DNA from 3 places in the Nocardia sp. PE-7 genome. Region 3 is predicted to be linked to each of the others. Evidence: riboswitches for the same ligand, from Rfam matches in the RefSeq annotation. Region 3 holds a riboswitch; each other region holds the start of a gene.
What was found. A riboswitch is a leader RNA that binds a small molecule or an ion and turns the genes downstream of it on or off. The one in region 3 is predicted to bind S-adenosylmethionine.

Region 1 (7,307 bases), 660 kb from region 3:
CGCCCAGATCGAAGAATTCCGCATCGAGGTCGGTGGGTTCGGCGCCCAGGATCGCGTCCCACAGACTCGCCACCCAGGCCGCCGTGCCCGACAGCCCTGTCTCGGCGGGTTCGTCGGTGCTCGGCAGCGGCCACGGCAGCGCGTCGCGGTCGACCTTGCCGGAGGTGCGCGTAGGCAAATCGGCGACGATCGCCAGGCGCGGCACCAGCGGCGCCGGAAGTTGTTCGGCCAGAATCTCTCTGGCCTTCTTCACGTCGAAATCGGGACCGGCGCCGGTGAGGTAGCCGACGAGGATCTTGTTGCCCGCCTTGGTGGTTCGGATCGCGGCAGCAGCACCGCTGACACCGGGCAGGTGCTGTAGCGCATTGTCGAGCTCGCCGAGCTCGATGCGACGGCCGCCGATCTTGATCTGGTCGTCGGCGCGGCCGAGGAAGATCAGGCCCTGGTAGTCGTTGCGGACCAAATCGCCACTGCGATAAGCGCGTTCCCAGCCGAGCGAGGGCAGCGGGGCGTACTTCTCGGCGTCCTTGGCGGGATCGAGATAGCGGGCGAGACCGACGCCGCCGATCACGAGTTCACCGGTCTCGCCTTCGGCCACCGGGTTGCCCTGGGGGTCGACGACAGCCAGATCCCAGCCGTCGAGGGGCAGGCCGATCCGAACGGGCATCTCGCCGGTGAGCAGGGCGGCGCAGGCGACGACGGTCGCCTCGGTGGGGCCGTAGGTGTTCCACACTTCGCGGTCGGCGCCGGCGAGCCGTTCGGCCAGTTCCGGGGGCACCGCTTCGCCGCCGAAGATCAACAGCCGCACCGATTCCAGCGCTTCGGCGGGCCAGGTCGCGGCCAGCGTGGGCACCGTGGAGACGATGCTGATCTCGCGGCGCATCAACCACGGGCCGAGGTCGGCGCCGGTGCGCACCAGGTCGCGCGGGGCGGGGACGAGGCAGGCGCCGTTGCGCCAGGCCAGCCACATTTCCTCGCAGGAGGCGTCGAAGGCCACCGAGAGTCCGGCCAGCACGCGGTCGCCGGGACTGATCGGGGCCTTCTGCAGGAACAGGCGGGCTTCGGCGTCGACGAAGGCGGCGGCGTTGCGATGGGTGACCGCCACGCCCTTGGGGGTGCCGGTGGAGCCGGAGGTGAAGATGATCCACGCGTCGTCGGCGGGGGTGGGCAGGGTGTTCCAGTCGTGTTCGCCCGTAGCCGTGGTGGCCGACTCGATGCCGTCGCCGGTGGCGATCGCGCTCACCCGCGCCTCGCCGAAGACGAGTTTGGCTCGCTCCTGCGGGTCGTCGGCGTCGACGGGCACGTAGGCCGCGCCGCAGTAGAGCACGGCCAGAATCGTCACGTAGAGCTCGGCGCTGCCCGACGGCATCCGTACGCCCACCCGGTCGCCCGGTCGCACGCCCGCCTCGGTGAGCTCGGCCATCCTGGCCTCGATCGCGGCGATCAGTTCCATGTAGCTGAGCACGACGGTGCCGTCGTCGACGGCCGGTGCGTCAGGGTGGGCGAGGGCGGTGCTGGTCAGGATGTCGACCAGGGTGCGCGGCGGTGCGGCGAGATCGGCGCGCAGCAGCGGGTCGCGAAGAACCGCCGCTACCTCAGTGCGTGGCTCGAGCATCGTGCTCAGTCCACCTCTCATCGGTTGACCCCCATCGGTGGTGTCTGTTGTTTCATGAACGGGTTACCGGAGGGCAAACGGGATGGTCACCAGATGCCAACGGTACTCGGTGCGGGTATTGCCGGACGGCAGGGAAGCGCGTGCCGTCGGCGCTGTTCACGACGGCGATTCCGGCATCTCGCCGAGGGCGGTGATCGCCAGCCGGTGCAGCGTCCGTTGTTCTTCTTCGTCCAGGCGTCCCAGCACGCGCGCGGTGGCCTCGGCGATCAGCTTGTCGGTGCGTTTGCACTGCTTGCGCCCCGCCTCGGTGATCCGCAGCCGGTATTTGCGGCGATCCTTGCCGTCGCGGGTGCGTTCGACCAGTTCGGCGCGTTCCAGCGCGTCTATCAGGCGGACGACTTCACTGCGGTCGATACCGAGCGCGTCGCCCACTTTCTTCTGCGTCAGGTCGGCGTTCTCGGAGATGAAGGTGAGCACCCAATGATCGCGCAACGGGACGTCGATCTCGGCGTGCAGCGCCTTGGTGAGCCGTCCGAGCGCGTACACCGGGTAGCGCGGCAGGCCGCGGACGGAGTTCGTGTTCGTGGACATGAGAGGGAACTCTAGCAAATGGTGGAGGTTCCCAATCATTCGGTTACTCCACCATGGGGTGTGTAGATGGTTGAGAAATGGGTGTGAGCAGGCAACTCCGGGCAATCCTGCGAATCGCGTCAGCGTGCGGCTAACTCGGCGTGTCGGGTCTAGAGGGCGGCGACTCGGCGCGCGGTCGACGAAAGGTGGTTGACAGGTCCGGCGGTCGTCTGTCACTCTCATTTCAGGTCACGAGTACCAGCGTTCAGCCCCGGCTTGCTGGTCGGCAACCCTCCTCCGCGGTGGGGTGCTCCGGGTGACGACCAGGCCGACGTCCGAATTGGGCGCGGCAAGCGCGGGCCACCTCTTTTGGAGCGGGTCCCTGAGCCGACGGGATTTCGTCATGACTGCTGTAATCGACCCCACCTGTGCCATCGCCGCCGTTTCCGGTGCCGACCTGCGGGTTCCGCTCGTTCAAGGCGGCACCAGCTCCTACGCCAACTTCGACTACGCCGCGAGTGCGCCGGCATTGAAGCAGGTCACCGACCGTATTTCGCAGTTGCTGCCGTACTACGCCAGCGTGCACCGGGGTGCGGGCTACGCCTCGCGGATCTCGACCGAGTGCTACGAGGCTTCCCGTGGCGCGGTCGCCCGGTTCCTCGACGCCGACGACGACCAGGTCGTCGTGTTCACCCGCAACACCACCGATTCGCTGAACCTGCTGGCCGGATGCGTGCCGGGGGAGACCGTGGTGCTCGATATCGAGCACCACGCCAACTTCCTGCCGTGGACCGCGCACGGTCGCCGGGTGGTGCGGGCCGCCGCCACCGTCGAGGAGACGATTCAGCGAGTCGTCGCCGAGCTGTGCAGCAAGCCCGCCGCGCTGCTCGCGGTGACCGGGGCCTCCAATGTCACCGGTGAGGTGCTGCCGCTGGAGCGCCTCGCGACCATCGCTCACCTGTGCGGTGCGCGCATCCTCGTCGATGCCGCGCAGCTGGCCCCCCATCGGCGGATCTCCCTGCGCGAGAGCGGGATCGACTATCTCGCCTTCTCCGGGCACAAGCTGTACGCGCCGTTCGGTTCGGGCGTGCTGGTCGGCCGACGCGACTGGCTGGACCAGGGTGAGCCGTACCTGGCGGGCGGCGGTGCGGTGCGCAGTGTCGGTGTGTCGGAGGTCGAATGGGCTTGCGCGCCGCAGCGGCACGAGGCCGGTTCGCCGAATGTTCTGGGCGCGGCCGCTATTGCCGCCGCGTGCGACGCGCTCGCCGCGATCGACCCCGCCGAACTCGTTGCGCACGAACGCTTTCTGGCGGACCGTCTGCGCGACGGTTTGTCCGCGATCGCAGGCGTCGACCTGGTCAGCATCTGGTCCGACAGCCCCGATTGCGTCGGCATCGTCGCTTTCACCGTCGCCGACCACGCCCCCGGTAAGGTCGCCGCCTACCTCTCCGCCGAACACGCCATCGGCGTCCGCGACGGCCGTTTCTGCGCCCACCCGCTGCTCGCGAGCCTCGGTCTCGATGCCGCTCTCCGCGCCAGCATCGGCCTCGGCACCACGGCCGCCGACGTAGACCGCCTGATCGAAGCGGTCTCCACGTTGGTCACCAACGGCCCCACCTGGGAATACGCCGTCACCGACGGCCACTGGAACCCCACCCCCGAAACTCGCCCCCTCACCGCTTCCCCCGACGGCGCGGCCCCCTGCCTGATCGGCTGAATGCAAGACCCACCGTGGTCGTGCGATCAGGCCTCACCAGTGGGAACACGTATCGAAAAGGGGCGGATCGCGCGATTGCGTCGGTCGCGGCACCCGTTTGGGGAGAGGGAAATGGTGTATCGGCGGCCGGGATAGTTGGCGAATCCAGGTCGAGTAATCTTGCGGTTGACCACTGGTGGATCGGGGAACGGGAGTCGGATCCGTCGCGATGAAGCCGCGGAGATAGTCCGAATCCTTAGGGGAACCGTGACTGGACCGATTCAGCCATCTGATCCATGGGCTCGTCCGCCGAGGCAGCGGGCAAAGAAGCGTCGCTGGCCTTTGGTGGTCGGGATCGGTGTGGGGGGTGTAGTCGGCCTATCTGTGATCGGCACTCTCGCCGAAGACAATTCGTCGCCAGAACCGCAGACGACCACCTCCTCGTCAAGCCGAACCACCCAGCCATCAACGACCGCGAACGCTTCGACCACTACCACTTCTGCGGTGGCATCGACAGTTTCGATCCCGCCGTTAATCGCGCCGACTACCACCGTTGATCTTCCGATCGTCCCGACAACGACTATCCAGCTGCCGCCGCCTGCAGATGTCCCGCTGCCTACCACCACACTGGAAGTGCCAACTCCGAGGGCTGGTGCGACTGCGCCACAAACTCCTGCGAGCGCCTATTACAAGAACTGTGAGGCAGCCAGGGCCGCCGGTGCCGCCCCGATCCACATTGGTGAACCCGGTTACCGACCAGAGCTCGACCGGAACAAGGATGGCGTGGCCTGCGAATAGGGCGATCAGGTATCCATCGAACGAATGACGTCCCCGACGCGGACATGATGGGAAATCTCATCCGAGAAGGTCAGTGAGAATTCGCCTTTCGGGGAGCGATGGATCTCGAGCGCCCGAAGGACTCCATGGGCGATGACCTCGCCCGCCCGCCGAAGCTCGACAGCGCTGCCGACGTCGAAATCGCCGATCGCGTGGCCGACGACGAACGGGTCCGGTCTGAAACTGACCGGGAAGACGCCGGTCACCCGAAACTCACTCATGGAGACAAGTTTCCGCTCAGGTATCAGTCGAGATCCGCGTCGAGGGCATCCCAGGTGATGGTGACGTCGAGCGGATCGGTGATCGCGATCGCGGTGGGGCTGTGGGATCTGAAGCGGGTTTCGGTGGAGACGTAGACGCCTGCGGTATTGAGACGGAGGATCTCGATGGACTTCACACGGCCGTCGTTGTTCTCCATGCGGACTATCCAGTACTGCTCGATTCCCAGGCGTGCGTATTCCGCTCGTTTGTCCACACAATCGGCGGTAACTGTCGCTGGTGAAACCACTTCGACGACCAGCAGGGTGTCGCCTGCTGTCGGCTTGGTTTTCCATTTGTCGCGGGGGTCTTCGATACTGCGGTACACGATGGCGTCGGGGCGGCGGAAGTTGAAGGGAACCTCGGAGACCAGCATGTCCAGTTCGCCGCTGGCCTTCAGGCATGGTTGCCCGGTGGTGCGTTTCCGGATGGCTTCCCGGAGGGACTGTTTGATCACGTCGGCGATGGCGATGTGATTCGGCGAGGGCGAGTCGCAGTGCACCAGCAGGCCGTCTTTGACCTCGATCACCCGAGAGAGGTCTTCCGGCAGTGCCAAGTATGTGTCCAGGTCGATGCCCGGAACACCGGCGCGCAACCACGACCAGTCGTATGCCTCGCTCACCGGACCAACACTAGCTGTAGCAGGCTGAGGTAGACGGTCTGATCAGGTGTCGAGCGGGGTGGGGCGGTGGTATCTGCCGTTGTAGTACAGCAGCGGTGCGGCGGAGGGGGACTCTTCGGTTTGGTCGTGGACTCGGGTCACCAGGCCGACGGCGAGGGTGTGGTCGCCCAGGTCGATGAGTTTGTGGAGGGTGGTGCGCAGCCAGATGGGGGTGCCGTGCAGGACTGGTTCGCCGGTGTCGAGGGTGGTCCAGAGGGCGCGGTCGGTGAAGCGGTCGGCTGCGGTGCGGGAGAAGCGGTGGGCCAGGTGCTGTTGGTGTTCGCCGAGGAAATGGATCACCACCGAGTCCGCGGCTCGCAACGCGTCGATGCTCGATGACGTGTGCGCGATGTTGAACGAAACCAGGGGCGGTTCCAGTGACAGCGAGGCGAACGAGGTGGCCGTGAACCCCACCGGTCCACTCTCGGCTCCGAGCGTCACCACCGTGACGCCGGCCGGATAGTGCCGCATAGAGCCCCGATATTGCTCAGCCGTTATCCCGCTCAGATCATCGGGAACCACCAGGCCGGTCTCAGAAGGTTGCACATCGCCCACCGCCCCCAACTTACGCCCGCCCAGGGAGTGCCCTCACGTCCACTGTGTCCGTTTGATCCACATCACCGGTCGGGATCGGAACCCGAATTCAGTCGATGTCGATCGGCAGGCCCGCTGTGATGCGGACCAATTCGCGGAAGTTGGTGCGGAACAAGGTGTTCGGATGGCCACCCGCGGCCCAGACTTCGGGGTGGGCGGCCAGGGCGGTGTCTACCCAGGTGGGGAGATTGGTGGGGTGGCCGAGGGGGGCCGTGCCGTCGATGGGTTGGCCGGTGATGCGTTCCACCAGGGCCGCGGGGGCGCGGGTGAGGGCGCCTTCGAGGCGTTTGCCGGTGCGGACGAGGTCGACGTGGTGGTGGTCGGCTACCAGCAGCAGGACCGGGTCGTCGTCGAGGAGGAAGACCTGGGCGGTGAGGATCGCGGTGGGATGGACGCCCATCGCGCGGGCGGCGTCGGCCGCGGTGAGCGACGGCGTCTCGGGGCAGACGATGACGCCGTGGTGCCCGCGGGCGATGAGAGTTTCCGCGACCCGGCATGCGACCGGCGGCAATGACGACCTGCGCATACTCCCAGAGTAGGTCGATTGCGGGAAATACGCTGTGTAACTGGAGCACTGGCGTGCTCGAGTTCGCTGTGTAACTGGAGCACTGGCGTGCTCGAGTTCGCGGCCCTGCCGGTCCCGTCGATCAGGTGCCGTTGCTTGCTCCTTCGTCGCCTACGCAACGGCACCTGATCGACGGGACGGCCGCGAACCCGGCCGCTGCGCGTCCGGCCCCTCCCTAGGGGTCGGGGGTCGGGGCTGAGTGGGCGGCGTGTTGGCGTGGTGGCAATAATCGGGGCATGAGTGAATGGAAGGCTTTTGCCGTCGAGATCGCCGACAACGTTGCCCAGGTGACGTTGATCGGGCCGGGTAAGGGCAATGCGATGGGACCCGACTTCTGGCGTGAGCTGCCGGAGGTCTTCGCCGAGCTCGACGCCGATCCGCAGGTGCGGGCTGTGGTCGTCACGGGATCGGGCAAGCATTTCTCGTTCGGTCTCGACCTGGCCGCGACGGCGGGAACGCTGGCGCCGGTCCTGGCCGACGACGCGAAGGCGGCGCCGCGCACGGAGTTCCT
Region 2 (7,307 bases), 1.4 Mb from region 3:
GCCAGATCAGTCGGCCGACGAAGACGAGCCCGGCGCCGAGTCCGAGCGGTATGCACAGCACCCCTGCGATGAGCGGCACCAACGGTGCATCATCGGACAACACGATCCAAACGCCGAGCGCGACGAACACGGCCGAAAGCGCGATCATCGCCATCGAACGCGGGATCGACGGGTAATAGAACGTCGCAGGCTGCGCGACTCCCCCAGCAGTCATGGTCGCAGTGTAAATCCTTGACAGCGAACGGCTTTGGTCGTCGAACCCGGAGCTAGCTCAGGGCGTGGTCGAGGTCGCCGAGGAGATCCTCGAGGTCTTCCAGGCCGACCGAGATGCGGACTACGCCGTCGGACAAGCCGATCGAGGCACGGCCTTCCGGGCCCATGGCTCGGTGGGTGGTGGTGGCGGGGTGGGTGATCATGGTTTTGGCGTCGCCGAGGTTGTTGGAGATGTCGATGATGCGGAGGCGGTTGAGGACCTCGAAGGCTCGCTTCTTGCCGTCGTCGCCGTTGAGGGCGAAGGTGACGACTGTGCCGCCGCCGGTCATCTGTTCCTTGGCGAGGGCGTGCTGTGGATGTGATTCCAGGAAGGGGTATTTCACCCAGTCGATCGAGTTCTTGGTCTCCAGGAACTCGGCCACTCGCAGGGCCGACTCGGTGGAGTGGCGGACGCGCAACGGCATGGTTTCCAGGCCTTTGAGCAAGGTCCAGGCGTTGAAGGGGCTCAGGGCCGGGCCCGTGTGGCGCATCAGGGTTTTGACGGGGCCGTCGATGTAGTCCTTGGCGCCGAGGATGGCGCCGCCGAGGACGCGGCCCTGGCCGTCGATGTGCTTGGTGCCGGAGTAGACGACCACATCGGCGCCGAGCTCGAAGCCGCGCTGGAGCAGGGGGGTGGCGAAGACGTTGTCCAGCACCACCTTCGCGCCCGCGGCGTGGGCGAGCTCGGTGACCTTGCGGACGTCGACGAGGGTCTGCATCGGGTTGGCGGGGGTCTCGAAGAAGACGGCCTGGGTGGGGACGGAGAGAGCCTGTTCCCACTGGTCGAGGTCGTCACCGTCGACGAAGACGGTTTCGATGCCCCAGCGCGGGAGGATCTCGTTGCAGACCACGAAACAGGAACCGAACAGGCTGCGGGCGGCGACGAGACGGTCGCCCGCCTTCAGCAGCGCGCCGAGCGCGGTGAACACCGCCGACATGCCGGATGCGGTCGCGAAGGCCGCTTCGGCGCCGTCGAGCAGGCGGATGCGTTCCTCGAACATCGCCACGGTCGGGTTGCCGAAGCGGGAGTAGACGAAGTGCTCGACGTCGCCGGTGAACGCGGCTTCGGCGGCTTCGGCGTTCTCGTAGACGAAACCCGAGGTCAGATACAGCGCCTCGGACGTCTCGTCGAAACCGGAACGGCGCAGGCCACCGCGCACGCCGAGCGTGCCCGGACCGACGCCCTCTGGCAGTGGCTTGTCGAACGAACCACCGGTGATCATGCTTTTCTCCTTATGCCTGACGCCACGGCAGGCCGACCGCGCGCCAACCGGTGCTGCCGCGCTGACCGAACGCGTCGGGACCACCTTCGAAACCGTCGAGCACGTTGTAGGACGGTGCCACGCCCGCCGCCGTCGCCAGGTTCGCCGCGTGCGCGGAACGCTGACCGGAGCGACACAGGAACACCACCGGTGCGTCGTCGGGGCGACCGGCGAGTGCCTTCTCCAGCTGCACGCCGAACTCCGGGTTGCGCGTGCCGGTGCCGTCGACCCATTCGATGAAATGGGCCGGGCGTTCGATGGAGCTGGTGTCGGGGATGCCGATGTTCGCCCACTCGCCTTCGGTGCGCACGTCGATCAGGACGGCGCCGGGGTGCTCGGTGAGCAGCTCCCACGCCTTCTCAGGGGTGATGTCGCCGGCGTAAGTCATGTCGATCCTCCTGCGTGAATCCGCTCTTGCCGTGCCGGAAGTCCCCGAACACACGGCCAGGTCGTCACCCGGAGCACCCCACCGCGGAGGAGGGTTGCCGACCAGCGAGCCGGGGCTTGACGCTGGCACTCATGACCTTGCGATCTGAGATTGCCTCGGCACAGGTCACCGTGTCAAACGATTCAGAAAGTGCACACCAGCCACGCGCCGTCGACGCTGGTCAGTTTCCAGTTGATCGTGGCCGGTTTGCCGTCGACCACCACGGTCGCGTCGATTTTCGCGCGGTCGCCGTTCACGGTCGCGTTCTCGAAACCCTTGCCGTCGATCGTGACAGCCGATTTCGGGCCACCCAGCCGTTCACCGAGGCCGGAGGACTCTTCGTCGAAGCCGGGGCAGGCCACACCGGTCGGTGGACGCAGGTCGCTGCGCGAGCGGGCGTCGATATAGTTGGTGACGGCGGCCGCGAGACGGTCGGCCTCTGTGACATTTTTCTCAGCGGGCGAGAGCAGTCCGCCCGCCACGATGCCGATGAGCACGATGATCGCGATCACCGCGGCCGCGACGAACGGGACGATGGAACGCTTGTCGGTCTGATCCACCACTACGGGCTGGTCATCCGAGCCTGTTTGCTCCTCGTTCATTGGGTGCCGTAGCGCGGAAGCGCGGTCATCCATGACCGGCAGGAGCACGACAAGTTGATGCCTGGCGCGCCCAGCGCTACTCCTCCTTTCGGAAAGTCAGTTTACGAACAAGCATGTTAATTTGTGAGGCATGAGCGAGGTGGTGAAGCGGGCTTTCAAGTACCGGTTTCGCCCGACCCCGGAGCAAGCCGCTGAGTTGGAACGAACCTTCGGATGTGTACGCAAGGTATACAACCTCGCGCTCGAAGCCCGGACTGCCGCGTGGCAGCGGGGCGAGCGGGTCAACTACAACGCCACGTCGGCGATGCTGACCGAATGGAAACGCGGCGAAGACCTCGCCTACTTAGGTGAGGTTTCGTCGGTGCCGTTGCAGCAGTCGTTGCGGCACCTGCAAGCCGCGTTCGCCAGCTTTTGGGCCAAACGGGCGAGGTATCCGCGCTTCAAATCCCGTAAGAAGTCCAGGCCCAGTGCCGAGTACACCCGGTCAGGGTTCCGATGGAGTAACGGGAAACTGACCTTGGCGAAGATGAGCGAACCGCTCGATATCGTCTGGTCGCGCGGGCTGCCCGGCGATCCCTCCTCGGTGACGGTGTCGCGAGACGCGGCCGGGCGCTGGTTCGTGTCCTTGCTGTGCGAGGACCCCACGGTGGGATCGCTGCCTCGCACCGATCAGACGGTCGGGATCGACGCCGGGCTGACTCATTTGCTCACCCTGTCGAGCGGCGAGAAGATCACCAACCCGCGCCACGAACGCGCTGACCGTGCCCGATTGGCGAAAGCTCAGCGCAACTTGTCCCGCAAGGAGAAGGGCTCAGCCAACCGAGCCAAGGCTCGGCGCAAAGTCGCTCGCGTCCACGCTCGCATCGCCGACCGCAGACGCGACTACCTGCACAAGATCACTACTCGGCTCGTGCGTGAGAACCAAACGCTCGTGATCGAGGACTTGACCGTCCGCAACATGATCCGAGATCACTCGCTCGCGCGAGCGATCTCGGATGCGTCGTGGTCGAATTTCCGGTCGATGCTGGAGTACAAAGCCAACTGGTACGGCCGCGAAGTGGTTGCAATAGATCGCTGGTATCCCTCGTCGAAGCTGTGCTCGGCGTGTGGTGTCCTGCGGAACAAGATGCCGCTCGAGGTGCGTGGATGGGTGTGTGGTTGCGGTGTCCGACATGATCGGGATGTGAACGCCGCGAAGAATATTTTGGCCGCCGGGCTGGCGGTGACAGTCTGTGGAGATGGTGTGAGACCTCAACGGAACCCTCCGGGCGGGCAGTCGTCGATGAAGCAGAAAACCCGACCCGCGAGGGTGGGGATCCCGGTTCTTCATGGCCAGGACGATGTCAAGCTGTAATCCTGACAGGAAAAACAACCGTGCGGGCAGCCACACCGCGCCCCTGGATGCCATATGCGTCGCAGCTAGAATCACACGTGATTGCGGCCTGCTGCCGCAACTCGGCAGCTGCCGGTAAGCCGAAACGGCGACTTAGCCTAAGCTAAGTTGACGCCGTCAAATCAGTTCTCGACCAAAGGGTGCGCGTAGAAATGACCGAACAGAGTGCAGCGACTCGCCCACTTCGCATTGCGATCGTGGGTGCGGGACCGGCCGGTATCTACGCCGCCGACGCGTTGATGAAGTCCGATGCCGACGTGAGCATCGACCTCTACGAGCGCATGCCCGCGCCCTTCGGCCTGATCCGCTACGGCGTCGCCCCCGACCACCCGCGCATCAAGGGCATCATCACCGCCCTGCACAAGGTCCTCGACAAGGACCAGGTCCGCCTGCTCGGCAACATCGACTACGGCACCGACATCACCCTCGACGACCTGCGCCAGTTCTACGACGCGGTCATCTTCTCCACCGGCGCCAACGCCGACCGCGCCCTGGCCATCCCCGGCATCGACCTCGACGGCTCCTACGGTGCCGCCGACTTCGTGTCCTGGTACGACGGCCACCCCGACGTCCCGCGTTCGTGGCCCCTCGAGGCCGAGAAGGTCGCCGTGCTCGGCGTCGGCAACGTCGCTCTCGACGTCGCGCGCGTGCTCGCCAAGACCGGTGACGAACTGCTGCCGACCGAGATCCCGCCGAACGTCTACGAGGGACTCAAGGGCAACAAGGCCCTCGAGGTCCACGTGTTCGGTCGTCGCGGCCCCGCGCAGGCCAAGTTCACGCCCCTCGAGCTGCGCGAACTGGATCACTCGCCGACGATCGAGGTCATCGTCAACCCCGAGGACATCGACTACGACGAGGGCTCCGAAGCCGCGCGCCGTAACTCCAAGCAGGTCGACATGGTCGCCAACACCTTGGAGCAGTGGGCCATCCGCGATCACGGCGACCGCCCGCACAAGCTGTTCCTGCACTTCTTCGAGTCGCCCTCGGAGATCATCGGCGCCGACGGCAAGGTCGTGGGCCTGAAGACCGAACGCACCCAGCTCGACGGCACCGGCAACGTCAAGGGCACCGGCAACTTCACCGACTGGGACATCCAGGCCGTGTACCGCGCCGTCGGCTACCTCTCGCAGAACGTCACCCAGCTGCCGTTCGACGATCAGGCGGGCACGGTGCCCAACGAGGCCGGTCGCGTGATCTCCGACGACACCGCCGAAGGCGACGCCCGCTTCATGCCCGCCACCTACGTGACCGGCTGGATCAAGCGCGGCCCGGTCGGCCTCATCGGCCACACCAAGGGCGACGCCAACGAGACCATCGCCTGCCTGCTCGACGACGCCAAGGGCTTCGCCCCCGCGCCGAAGCCCGAGCTCGACGCCGTCACCGAGTTCCTCGAGGGCAAGGGCATTCCGTTCACCACCTGGGCGGGCTGGTACCGCCTCGACGCCCACGAGCGCGCCCTCGGCGAACCCGAAGGCCGTGAGCGCGTGAAGGTCGTCGAGCGCGAGGACATGCTCCGCGCGTCCGAGCCCAACAAGGCCTGAGCTGCCGCCGTTCCCGAGATAGGGCATTCTGTACAAGTGTTCGATGCCCACGTCCACATCATCGATCCGCGGTTTCCGCTGATCGAGAACGAAGGCTATCTCCCCGAGCCCTACGTGATCGATGATTATCGAAAGCGTATGGCGCACTTCGAGGTTCGCGGCGGTGCTGTCGTCAGCGCGTCTTTCCAAGGCGCTGATCAGACGTACCTGAAGGCAGCACTGTCCGCGCTCGGTCCCGACTGGGTCGGCGTGACCCGACTCGATCTCGATGCCACCGACGACGAGATCCTCGAGCTGGACCGAGCCGGCGTGCGAGCCCTGCGGTTCAATCTCAAGCGCGCCGCCGCCGACATCACCGAGATGACGTTGCAGGCGTTGCGCGCGCACGAACTGGCGGGTTGGCACGTCGAGCTCTACATCGACGGTCAGATGTTGGCCTCGCTGCAACCGGTGATCTCGAAGCTGCCCGCGCTCTCGATCGACCATCTCGGCATGTCCGAGGAGGGTCTGCCGTACCTGCTCGACCTGGTCGACCGCGGCGCGAGGGTGAAGGCGACCGGATTCGGGCGGGTCGAGATGGATGTGGCCGAGACCCTGCGCCGCATCCACACGGTCAACCCGGGTGCGTTGATGTTCGGCAGCGATCTGCCCGGCACGCGCGCCGGCAGGCCGTTCGAGGAGCGCGATGTGGACCTGATCTGCCAGGTGGTGGGCGCGGATATGCACGCGGTACTCGAGGACAACGCCCGCGAGTTCTACCGGCTGCCCGCGGTGCGCCGCGAGCCGGTGCCGCTCCCGCGCGCCGAGAACCCGACCATCCCGATCCCGCGCAACCAACTGCCCGGCGCGGACGAGCACACCCGCCCGCTGCCGGTGATCGAATAGGTCAGCTCACCATCGCGCCGGTGAGCCATACGCCGGCGGCGATCAGCGCGCCGAACAGCTCGACCAGCATCGACAGGCCGACGCCCTTGAGCGCGTGCATCGTCGCGGGCCACGCCAGGTCGTTGGTCTTCAAGCGGTACAGCTCGGCCAGGTAGACGCCGAGCACGAAGCCGATGAACAGGCCGACGATCGGGATCACGAAGAAGCCGACGATGCCGAGCACCCCACCGACCAGCAGCGCACGGTTCGACACCCCGGCTTCGCGCATCCGCTTTCCCGGCCAGGTGTACTTCACGACGCCGGAGAGCACCAGCGCGACGGTCGCGACCGCGAGCACCGTCCAGGCCGTCGCGCCGCCGGTCATGAACGCCCACACCGCGATCGCCGCGAAGATGAGGATCACCCCCGGCAGAATCGGAACGATCACGCCGACGATGCCGACCAGAATGACGAGGCCGACAAGGACCTCACCCCACACGCCCACTACCGGGTCCTCCCGTTGCCGCGCCGAGTCGCGCTCGTGCGAATTCTCGCCCATGCTCTACCCGAGCCGCCACCCCAGCGCTATTGTCAATGTGTCAATACCGTTCGACAACGAACTGAGGTCACCGCGTGAGCACGGAGTCCACCGCCAAGCAGGGGCCCCTTGCGGGCATCAAGGTCATCGAGTTGGCAGGCATCGGGCCTGGCCCGCACGCCGCGCTACTACTGGCCGACCTCGGCGCCGACGTGGTGCGCGTGCAGCGCCCGAATCAGCTGCCCGGCTTCATGGAGCGCCCGCAGTGGCGTGGGCGAACGATCGTCGAGGCGAATCTGAAGGACCCCGCCGACGTCGCCAAGATCCTCGACCTGGTCGAGAAGGCCGACGTGCTGCTCGAGGGCTTCCGTCCCGGCGTCACCGAGCGCATGGGCCTCGGGCCCGACGATGTACTGGCCCGCAATCCG
Region 3 (7,307 bases):
CGTGAGTTACCCCACCCCACAGAAAACGCCCGCACCGGATTCGGTGCGGGCGCCTTCACAGCCGTGCGGGTTCGCGGTCGCGAACCGGGGCTACATCACTTCAGTGCGCGAGCCAGGTTCGCATCGAGCGCGCCGAGGAATTCCTCGGTGCTCAGGTAACCCTGGTCGCCGCCGACGAGCGCGGCGAGGTCCTTGGTCATCTGACCGCCCTCGACGGTCTTGATGACCACATCCTCGAGCGCCTGCGCGAAGCCGATCACCTCGGGGGTGTTGTCCAGCTTGCCGCGGTGTTCGAGGCCGCGGGTCCAGGCGAAGATCGACGCGATCGGGTTGGTCGAGGTCGGCTTGCCCTGCTGGTGCTGGCGGTAGTGCCGGGTGACCGTGCCGTGCGCGGCCTCGGCCTCACAGGTCTTGCCGTCCGGGGTGAGCAGCACCGAGGTCATCAGGCCGAGCGAACCGAAGCCCTGGGCCACGGTGTCGGACTGCACGTCGCCGTCGTAGTTCTTGCAGGCCCAGACGTAGCCGCCCTCCCATTTCATGGAGGAGGCGACCATGTCGTCGATCAGGCGGTGCTCGTAGGTGAGACCCGCCGCGTCGAACTCGGCCTTGAACTCGGCGTCGAAGACTTCCTCGAAGGTGTCCTTGAACATGCCGTCGTAGGCCTTGAGGATGGTGTTCTTCGTGGAGAGGTACACCGGGTAGTTCTGCTGCAGGCCGTAGTTGAACGAGGCCCGCGCGAAGTCCTCGATGGACTTCTTGAAGTTGTACATACCCATGACGACGCCGCCGTCTTCGGGCATCTTCACGACCTCGTGCACGATCGGCTCGCTGCCGTCTTCCGGCGTGAAGGTCAGCGTGACGGTGCCCGCCTCGTAGACCTTGAAGTCGGTGGCGCGGTACTGGTCGCCGAAAGCGTGACGGCCGATGATGATCGGCTTGGTCCAGCCGGGCACCAAGCGGGGCACATTGGAGATGATGATCGGCGCGCGGAAGATGGTGCCACCCAGAATGTTTCGGATGGTGCCGTTGGGCGAGCGCCACATCTTCTTGAGGCCGAATTCTTTCACCCGCGCTTCGTCGGGGGTGATGGTGGCGCATTTCACGCCGACGCCGTACTTCTTGATGGCATTGGCCGCGTCGACGGTGACCTGGTCGTCTGTCTTGTCGCGGTACTCGATGCCGAGGTCGTAGTACTCGAGGTTCACGTCGAGATAGGGATGGATCAGCTTGTCCTTGATGAACTGCCAGATGATCCGGGTCATCTCGTCGCCGTCGAGTTCTACAACGGTGCCTTCAACCTTGATCTTGGACATGGATCTTCGTGTCCTCCTCGGTGGGTGCCCTTATTGCACGGCTAGGCGAACACGCTTGTGAGCGGACCCCAGCAGTTCCAACAGACAACGTATATGCCCCGCGTTGTCTGCGGGACGTGTGGTGCAAACAAGACGAGCGTACTGCTGTCCCCCACCTCACCGCGATGGGAGGGCCCGCTGTGCGGGACTCCTCGAAGCTACTCCGCCCCGACCGCGTGCCGGCGCCCGATCGGGCCTTGACCGGCTACTGAGTAGTAACACGGCGGGGCCCGCGCACCGAGGAACGGTGACGCGGGCCCGGTCGAGCAGGTCAGACCGCGATCGGTACGGCGGCCGCGTGCTCGTCGCCTTCGATCAGATTCTCCGGCTTGTCGCGGATCATTACCGCGATCACCACGGCGGCGGCGAGGAAGAAGCCGGCGCCGATATAGAACGCGACGTCGTAGCTGTAGATCGAGGCGCGCTCGATCAGGTGGTCGACGGTGGGGTTGTCGGTGACGTAGTTCTCGGCGGCCTGGACCGAGAGGGTGGTCAGCAGCGCGGTGCCGACGGCACCACCGACCTGCTGGGCGGCATTGAGCAGGGCGCTGGCGACGCCGGAGTCCTCGGCGTCGACCTGATGCAGCGCGACGGCCTGCATCCCGACGAACAGCGGGCCCATGCCGAGCGCCATCAACAACTGCGCCGGCAGCACGCTCAGCGCGTACCCGTCGCCATAGCTCAGTTGCGCCAGCCACAGCAGCCCGACGACGCCGAGCAACGCACCGACCACCATCAGCGGGCGCGGCCCGAACTTGGGCATCAACGAACTGGTGATGCCCGCCGCGATCCCGATGCCCACCGGGAACGGCAGGAACGCGATGCCTGCCTTCAGCGGCGAATAGCCGAGGGTGTTCTGGTAGTAGAAGCTCAGGAACAAGAACATGGCGAACATCGCGATCGGGATGAGCAGCGCGGCCAGCAAGGCGCCGCCTCGATTGATCTCACCCGGAATTCGCAAGGGCAGCAGCGGATTCGCCGAGCGCGCCTCGATGAGGACGAACGCGATGAGCAAGGCGAAGCCCGCCCCGAGCAGGCCGAGGGTGCTGCCCGCCAGCCACCCGTGTTCGGCGGCGCGACTGAATCCGTAGACGATCGACACCAAGCCGAATGTCACGGTGACGGCGCCGGGCAGGTCGTAGCCGCCGGTCCTGGGCACCGGGATATCGCGCGCGATCACCGCCACCGCACCGGCCACCGCGATGAGCGCGATCGGCGTATTCATCAACAGCGTCCACCGCCACGACGCGAACTCGGTGAGCGCACCACCCACGATCAGCCCGAACGCGATACCACCCGCGGTGATACCCGCGAACACCGCGAACGCGCGGGCCCGCTCCTGCACATCGGTGAAGATCACCGACAGCAGCGACAGGGCCGCGGGGGCGAGCAGCGCGGCGAACGCACCCTGCAGACCTCGGCCGATGAACAACTGCGGGCCGGTCTGCGCGAGCCCCGCCAGCGCCGACGCGGCGGCGAAGCCGACCAGACCGACCAGGAAGATCCGGCGTCGGCCCAGATAGTCGGCCATCCGGCCGCCGAGCAGCAGCAGCCCGCCGAAGATGAGCGTGTACGCGGTGAGCGCCCACTGTTTGTCGCCGTCGCTGATCCCCAGGTCACGCTGGGCGTACGGCAGGGCGATCGTGATCACGGTGGCGTCGAGCACCACCATCAGCTGGGCGGCGGAGAGCACGACCAACGCCCACCATCGCATCGAATTCTGTTGTTGATCAACATGTTTCGTCAATACCTCGGTGCCGGTCACCAGGACTCCTCGTCGCTCGATTGGCGTGGACCAATCCTGGCACTCCGAGACAATTGGCGTCAAGAGAAAAATGTCTGAATGCGCCAATTGGCCTACTTGGACAGATAAAGCCGCCGACACGGTAGGCTGAGAGCATGCTGGACTCGACCACTCCGATCAGCGCCGACCGGACGACCGAACCGGCTGCCGACGCGCCGCTGGGCCTGCGCGAGCGCAAGAAGCTCCAGACCAAGGCCGCGATCGTGGCGGTCGGGCTCGAGCTGTGCGACAGCCAAGGGTTCGACGCGACGACGGTCGAGCAGATCGCCGCGGGCGCCGACGTGTCCCCGCGCACCGTCAACCGGTACTTCGCGCTCAAGGAAGACATCGTGCTGGCCCCGATCGACGACTTCGGGGCCTCCGTCGCCGTCGCGCTGCGCTCCCAGCCGAACACCGGCAACGAACTCCAGGCACTGTGTGGCGCCTACCTGACGGTGGTCCAGGCCGAGGCGGACGCGGACGGCATCCGGTTCATCCGCCAGTTCCTGCAGATGCAGCGGATCATGCGCACCAGCCAGTCGGTCAACGCGCGCGCGCTGGAATACGCCGAGAAGAAGAACGTCGCGGTGTGCACCGAGCTCGCGCAACGGATGGGCACGTCACCGGAGGACTTCACGGTGAAGCTGGTGGCCGGCATCTGGCAGATGCTCTGCCATATCTCGGTCGCCGATACCGAACAGGCACTGCTGAGCGGATCACCGGCGGTAGCCGTTCGGGTCACCCGCGACGCCGTGCTGCGCGCCTACCACGGCTTGCGGCAGGTCTGTGGCGCACCGGTGGACGACACGCCAGGCTTCGGCACACCGTCCGACGAGTGATCTTCGGCGGGAAATGCGGGGGAAGTTTCCGCCCGCGGGAGATCTCCGGTTAACATGACGGCAAGGTCATGAGTACCAGCGCCAAGCCCCGGCTCGCTGGTCGGCAACCCTCCAGCTGCGGTGGGGTGCTCCGGGTGATGACCGGGCTCTCGAAAGTCGAGGGCAAGCGCGCACTGCAGGAGGCCCCCATGTGTTGTTGCCAGTCGATCCGACCCAGTTGACGAGATCCCCCCGGCTGACACCCTTTGGAGCACGACATGACTGACTCTTCCCTGCCCGAGAACTGGTCCTTCGAGACCAAGCAGGTCCACGCGGGCCAGGCACCCGACGCCGCCACCGGCGCGCGCGCACTGCCGATCTACCAGACCACTTCGTACGCGTTCCGCGACACCGATCACGCCGCCGCGCTGTTCGGTCTCGCCGAGCCGGGCAACATCTACACCCGGATCATGAACCCCACCCAGGACGCGGTGGAGCAGCGCGTGGCCGCGCTCGAAGGCGGCGTCGCGGCGCTGCTGCTGGCCTCGGGCCAGGCCGCGGAGACCTACGCGATCCTGAACCTGGCGAGCGCGGGCGACCACATCGTGTCCAGCCCGCACCTCTACGGCGGCACCTACAACCTCTTCCACTACTCGCTGCCCAAGCTGGGGATCACGGTCTCGTTCGTCGAGGACCCCGATGACCTCGAGCAGTGGAAGGCCGCGATCCAGCCGAACACCAAGGCGTTCTACGGCGAGACCATCGCCAACCCGAGCAGCGCGGTGTTCGACATCCCCGGTATCGCCGGTGTCGCGCACGCGAACGGCATTCCGCTGATCGTGGACAACACCGTCGCCACCCCGTACCTGATCCAGCCGCTGGCCCACGGCGCCGACATCGTCGTGCATTCGGCGACGAAGTACCTGGGTGGGCACGGCGCGGCCGTGGCGGGCGTGATCGTCGACGGCGGCGCGTTCGACTGGACGGTGCGCGACGCCGACGGCAACGCGCGCTTCCCCGGCTTCACCGAGCCCGATCCGAGCTACCACGGCGCGGTGTTCGCCGATCTGGGCGCGCCCGCGTTCGCGCTCAAGGCGCGGGTGCAGTTGCTGCGCGATCTGGGCGCTGCGGTGTCGCCGTTCAACGCGTTCCTCATCGCGCAGGGCATCGAGACCTTGAGCCTGCGGGTCGAGCGACATGTCAGCAATGCCGAGACGGTCGCGAAGTTCGTCGCCGAGCAGCCGGGCGTCGACGCGGTGTTCTACGCGGGCCTCGAGTCCTCGCCCTGGCACGCGCGGGCCAAGGAGCTGGCGCCCAAGGGTGCGGGCGCGATCGTGGCATTCGAGCTGGCGGGCGGCGTCGACGCGGGCAAGAAGTTCGTGGACGCGCTCAGCCTGCACAGCCATGTAGCTAACATCGGTGATGTGCGTTCACTCGTGATTCACCCGGCGTCGACCACGCACTCGCAGTTGACGCCCGAAGAGCAGCTGGCGGCCGGCGTCACGCCCGGCCTGGTCAGGCTCGCGGTGGGCATCGAGGGAATCGACGACATTCTGGCCGATCTGCGGGCCGGGTTCGCGGCGGCGACGACGTGACCGTGAGCACCGAATCGCCGATCGCCCGACCCGGAACCGGGGTGGCCCTGCTGCCACCGCCGGACGGGCGCGTCGGCGTGGTCGCCATCGGGGATGTGGCGCTGGAGAACGGCGCCGTCGTCCCCGATGTGCGGCTGGCGGTGCAACGGTGGGGCGAGCTCTCGCCCACGCTGGACAATGTGGTGCTCGTCGAACACGCGCTCACCGGCGACTCCCATGTCGTCGGTGGGCCCGACGGGGCGCCCGGCTGGTGGGAGGGCATGGTCGGGCCCGGCGCGCCGATCGACACCGACGAGTGGTGTGTGATCGCGACCAACGTGCTGGGCGGCTGCAAGGGCAGCACCGGCCCGTCCTCGCTCGCCTCCGACGGAAAGCCTTGGGGCGCACGGTTTCCCGAGCTGAATATCCGTGACCAGGTGAAAGCCGAAGCACAGTTGTTCGAGGTGCTCGGGATCGAGCGGCTCGGCGCTGTGGTCGGCGGCTCGATGGGCGGCATGCGGGTGCTCGAGTGGATCATCGGCCTGCCGGAGCGGGTCAGCGCCGCGCTCGTGCTGGCCGTCGGCGCCCGCGCCACCGCCGATCAGATCGGCACCCAGACCACTCAGATGGCCGTCATCACGGCCGATCCCGACTGGCAGGGCGGCGACTATCACGGCACCGGCCGCGCGCCGATGACCGGCATGGGCCTGGCCCGGCGCATCGCGCACCTGACCTACCGCACCGAGGGCGAACTCGACCACCGCTTCACCAACAAGCCCCAGGGCGACGAAGACCCGTGGACCGGTGGGCGCTACGCGGTGCAGAGCTACCTCGAGCACCAGGCCGACAAGCTGGTCCAGCGGTTCGATCCGGCCACCTATGTGCTGCTCAGCGAGGCCATGAACCGCCACGATGTGGGTCGCGGGCGCGGCGGCGTCGCTGCCGCGCTGGCCTCGACATCGGTGCCGTGCGTGGTCGGCGGGGTCGACTCGGATCGCCTGTACCCCCTCAACACTCAGGCCGAGCTGGCCGAAGGTCTGCCCGGCTGCGCGGGGCTCGAGGTCGTGCATTCACGCGACGGGCACGACGGGTTCCTCACCGAGGCCGCCGCGGTGTCGAAGTTGCTCACCGAGACGATGCGCCTCGCGCGGGAGAACCGCTGACCTTCACGGTCCTGTCAGCAAGGCGACGATCGAGCGGACGTAGGCCTGAAGGCGTTCGCGCGGATACTCTTCCGGCTCGCTGACTCCCAGCCGACCGAGCATCTCGGCGATGGTGAGGGTCGAGTTCGCGAGTAGCCCGGCATCCATGCCCGACCATCGCGGCAGCACGGAGATGCCCATGCGGACAAGCGATTCCGCGCGTTCCAAGATCTCGGCGCGCGAAGCACGAAGCGCCGCACGGTATTCGTCGGGCGCACTCGCCGGGGTGGCGAGGATCAGCCGCCAACGGGTCGGATTCGCCAGTGCCACACCGACGAACGCTTCGACGGTCGCCGAGGCGGCGGCCAAGGGGTCGGCGCCGAGCAGGTCTTCGGGCAGCGTGTCGGCGATCTGATCCAGTCCGCGTTCCCGTTCGCGTTCCAGCAGCGCTTCGACGAGTTCGGCGCGGGTCTTGAACACCGTGTACAGCACCGGTTTTCCGACGCCCGCCTCCTGCGCGACGGCCTCCATGCTCAACTCGTGCAGTTCCATCCGGCCCAGGACCGTGAACGCGGCGTCGAGAAGTTGCGCGCGGCGCTGCTCCGGCGGCAGGCGCGGCGCATAGCGGCGTCGAGGTC

Region 1: it holds a riboswitch for S-adenosylmethionine, as region 3 does, so the genes downstream of both, QX204_RS33980 (aminotransferase class V-fold PLP-dependent enzyme) here and QX204_RS02965 (bifunctional o-acetylhomoserine/o-acetylserine sulfhydrylase) in region 3, are expected to answer to the same signal.
Region 2: it holds a riboswitch for S-adenosylmethionine, as region 3 does, so the genes downstream of both, QX204_RS30570 (rhodanese-like domain-containing protein) here and QX204_RS02965 (bifunctional o-acetylhomoserine/o-acetylserine sulfhydrylase) in region 3, are expected to answer to the same signal.

Annotation. Positions count from the first base shown of each region.
Region 1 covers NZ_CP129614.1:7,278,726-7,286,032, forward strand. The annotation lists gene QX204_RS33970 (Pls/PosA family non-ribosomal peptide synthetase) at 1-1,615, opposite strand, end outside; gene QX204_RS33975 (MarR family winged helix-turn-helix transcriptional regulator) at 1,772-2,206, opposite strand; SAM riboswitch class IV at 2,433-2,547, shown strand; gene QX204_RS33980 (aminotransferase class V-fold PLP-dependent enzyme) at 2,589-3,902, shown strand; gene QX204_RS33985 (excalibur calcium-binding domain-containing protein) at 4,515-4,679, shown strand; gene QX204_RS33990 (hypothetical protein) at 4,685-4,924, opposite strand; gene QX204_RS33995 (Uma2 family endonuclease) at 4,963-5,598, opposite strand; gene QX204_RS34000 (flavin reductase family protein) at 5,641-6,108, opposite strand; gene QX204_RS34005 (YbaK/EbsC family protein) at 6,281-6,757, opposite strand; gene QX204_RS34010 (crotonase/enoyl-CoA hydratase family protein) at 7,033-7,307, shown strand, end outside.
Region 2 covers NZ_CP129614.1:6,523,980-6,531,286, forward strand. The annotation lists gene QX204_RS30560 (STM3941 family protein) at 1-214, opposite strand, end outside; gene QX204_RS30565 (O-succinylhomoserine sulfhydrylase) at 267-1,475, opposite strand; gene QX204_RS30570 (rhodanese-like domain-containing protein) at 1,486-1,902, opposite strand; SAM riboswitch class IV at 1,920-2,039, opposite strand; gene QX204_RS30575 (Rv0361 family membrane protein) at 2,085-2,501, opposite strand; gene QX204_RS30580 (RNA-guided endonuclease InsQ/TnpB family protein) at 2,674-3,897, shown strand; gene QX204_RS30585 (FAD-dependent oxidoreductase) at 4,089-5,477, shown strand; gene QX204_RS30590 (amidohydrolase family protein) at 5,514-6,362, shown strand; gene QX204_RS30595 (DUF456 domain-containing protein) at 6,364-6,846, opposite strand; gene QX204_RS30600 (CaiB/BaiF CoA transferase family protein) at 6,975-7,307, shown strand, end outside.
Region 3 covers NZ_CP129614.1:650,039-657,345, reverse strand. The annotation lists gene QX204_RS02980 (NADP-dependent isocitrate dehydrogenase) at 96-1,313, opposite strand; gene QX204_RS02975 (MFS transporter) at 1,624-3,117, opposite strand; gene QX204_RS02970 (TetR family transcriptional regulator) at 3,252-3,974, shown strand; SAM riboswitch class IV at 4,039-4,149, shown strand; gene QX204_RS02965 (bifunctional o-acetylhomoserine/o-acetylserine sulfhydrylase) at 4,232-5,548, shown strand; gene QX204_RS02960 (homoserine O-acetyltransferase MetX) at 5,545-6,690, shown strand; gene QX204_RS02955 (TetR/AcrR family transcriptional regulator) at 6,694-7,307, opposite strand, start outside.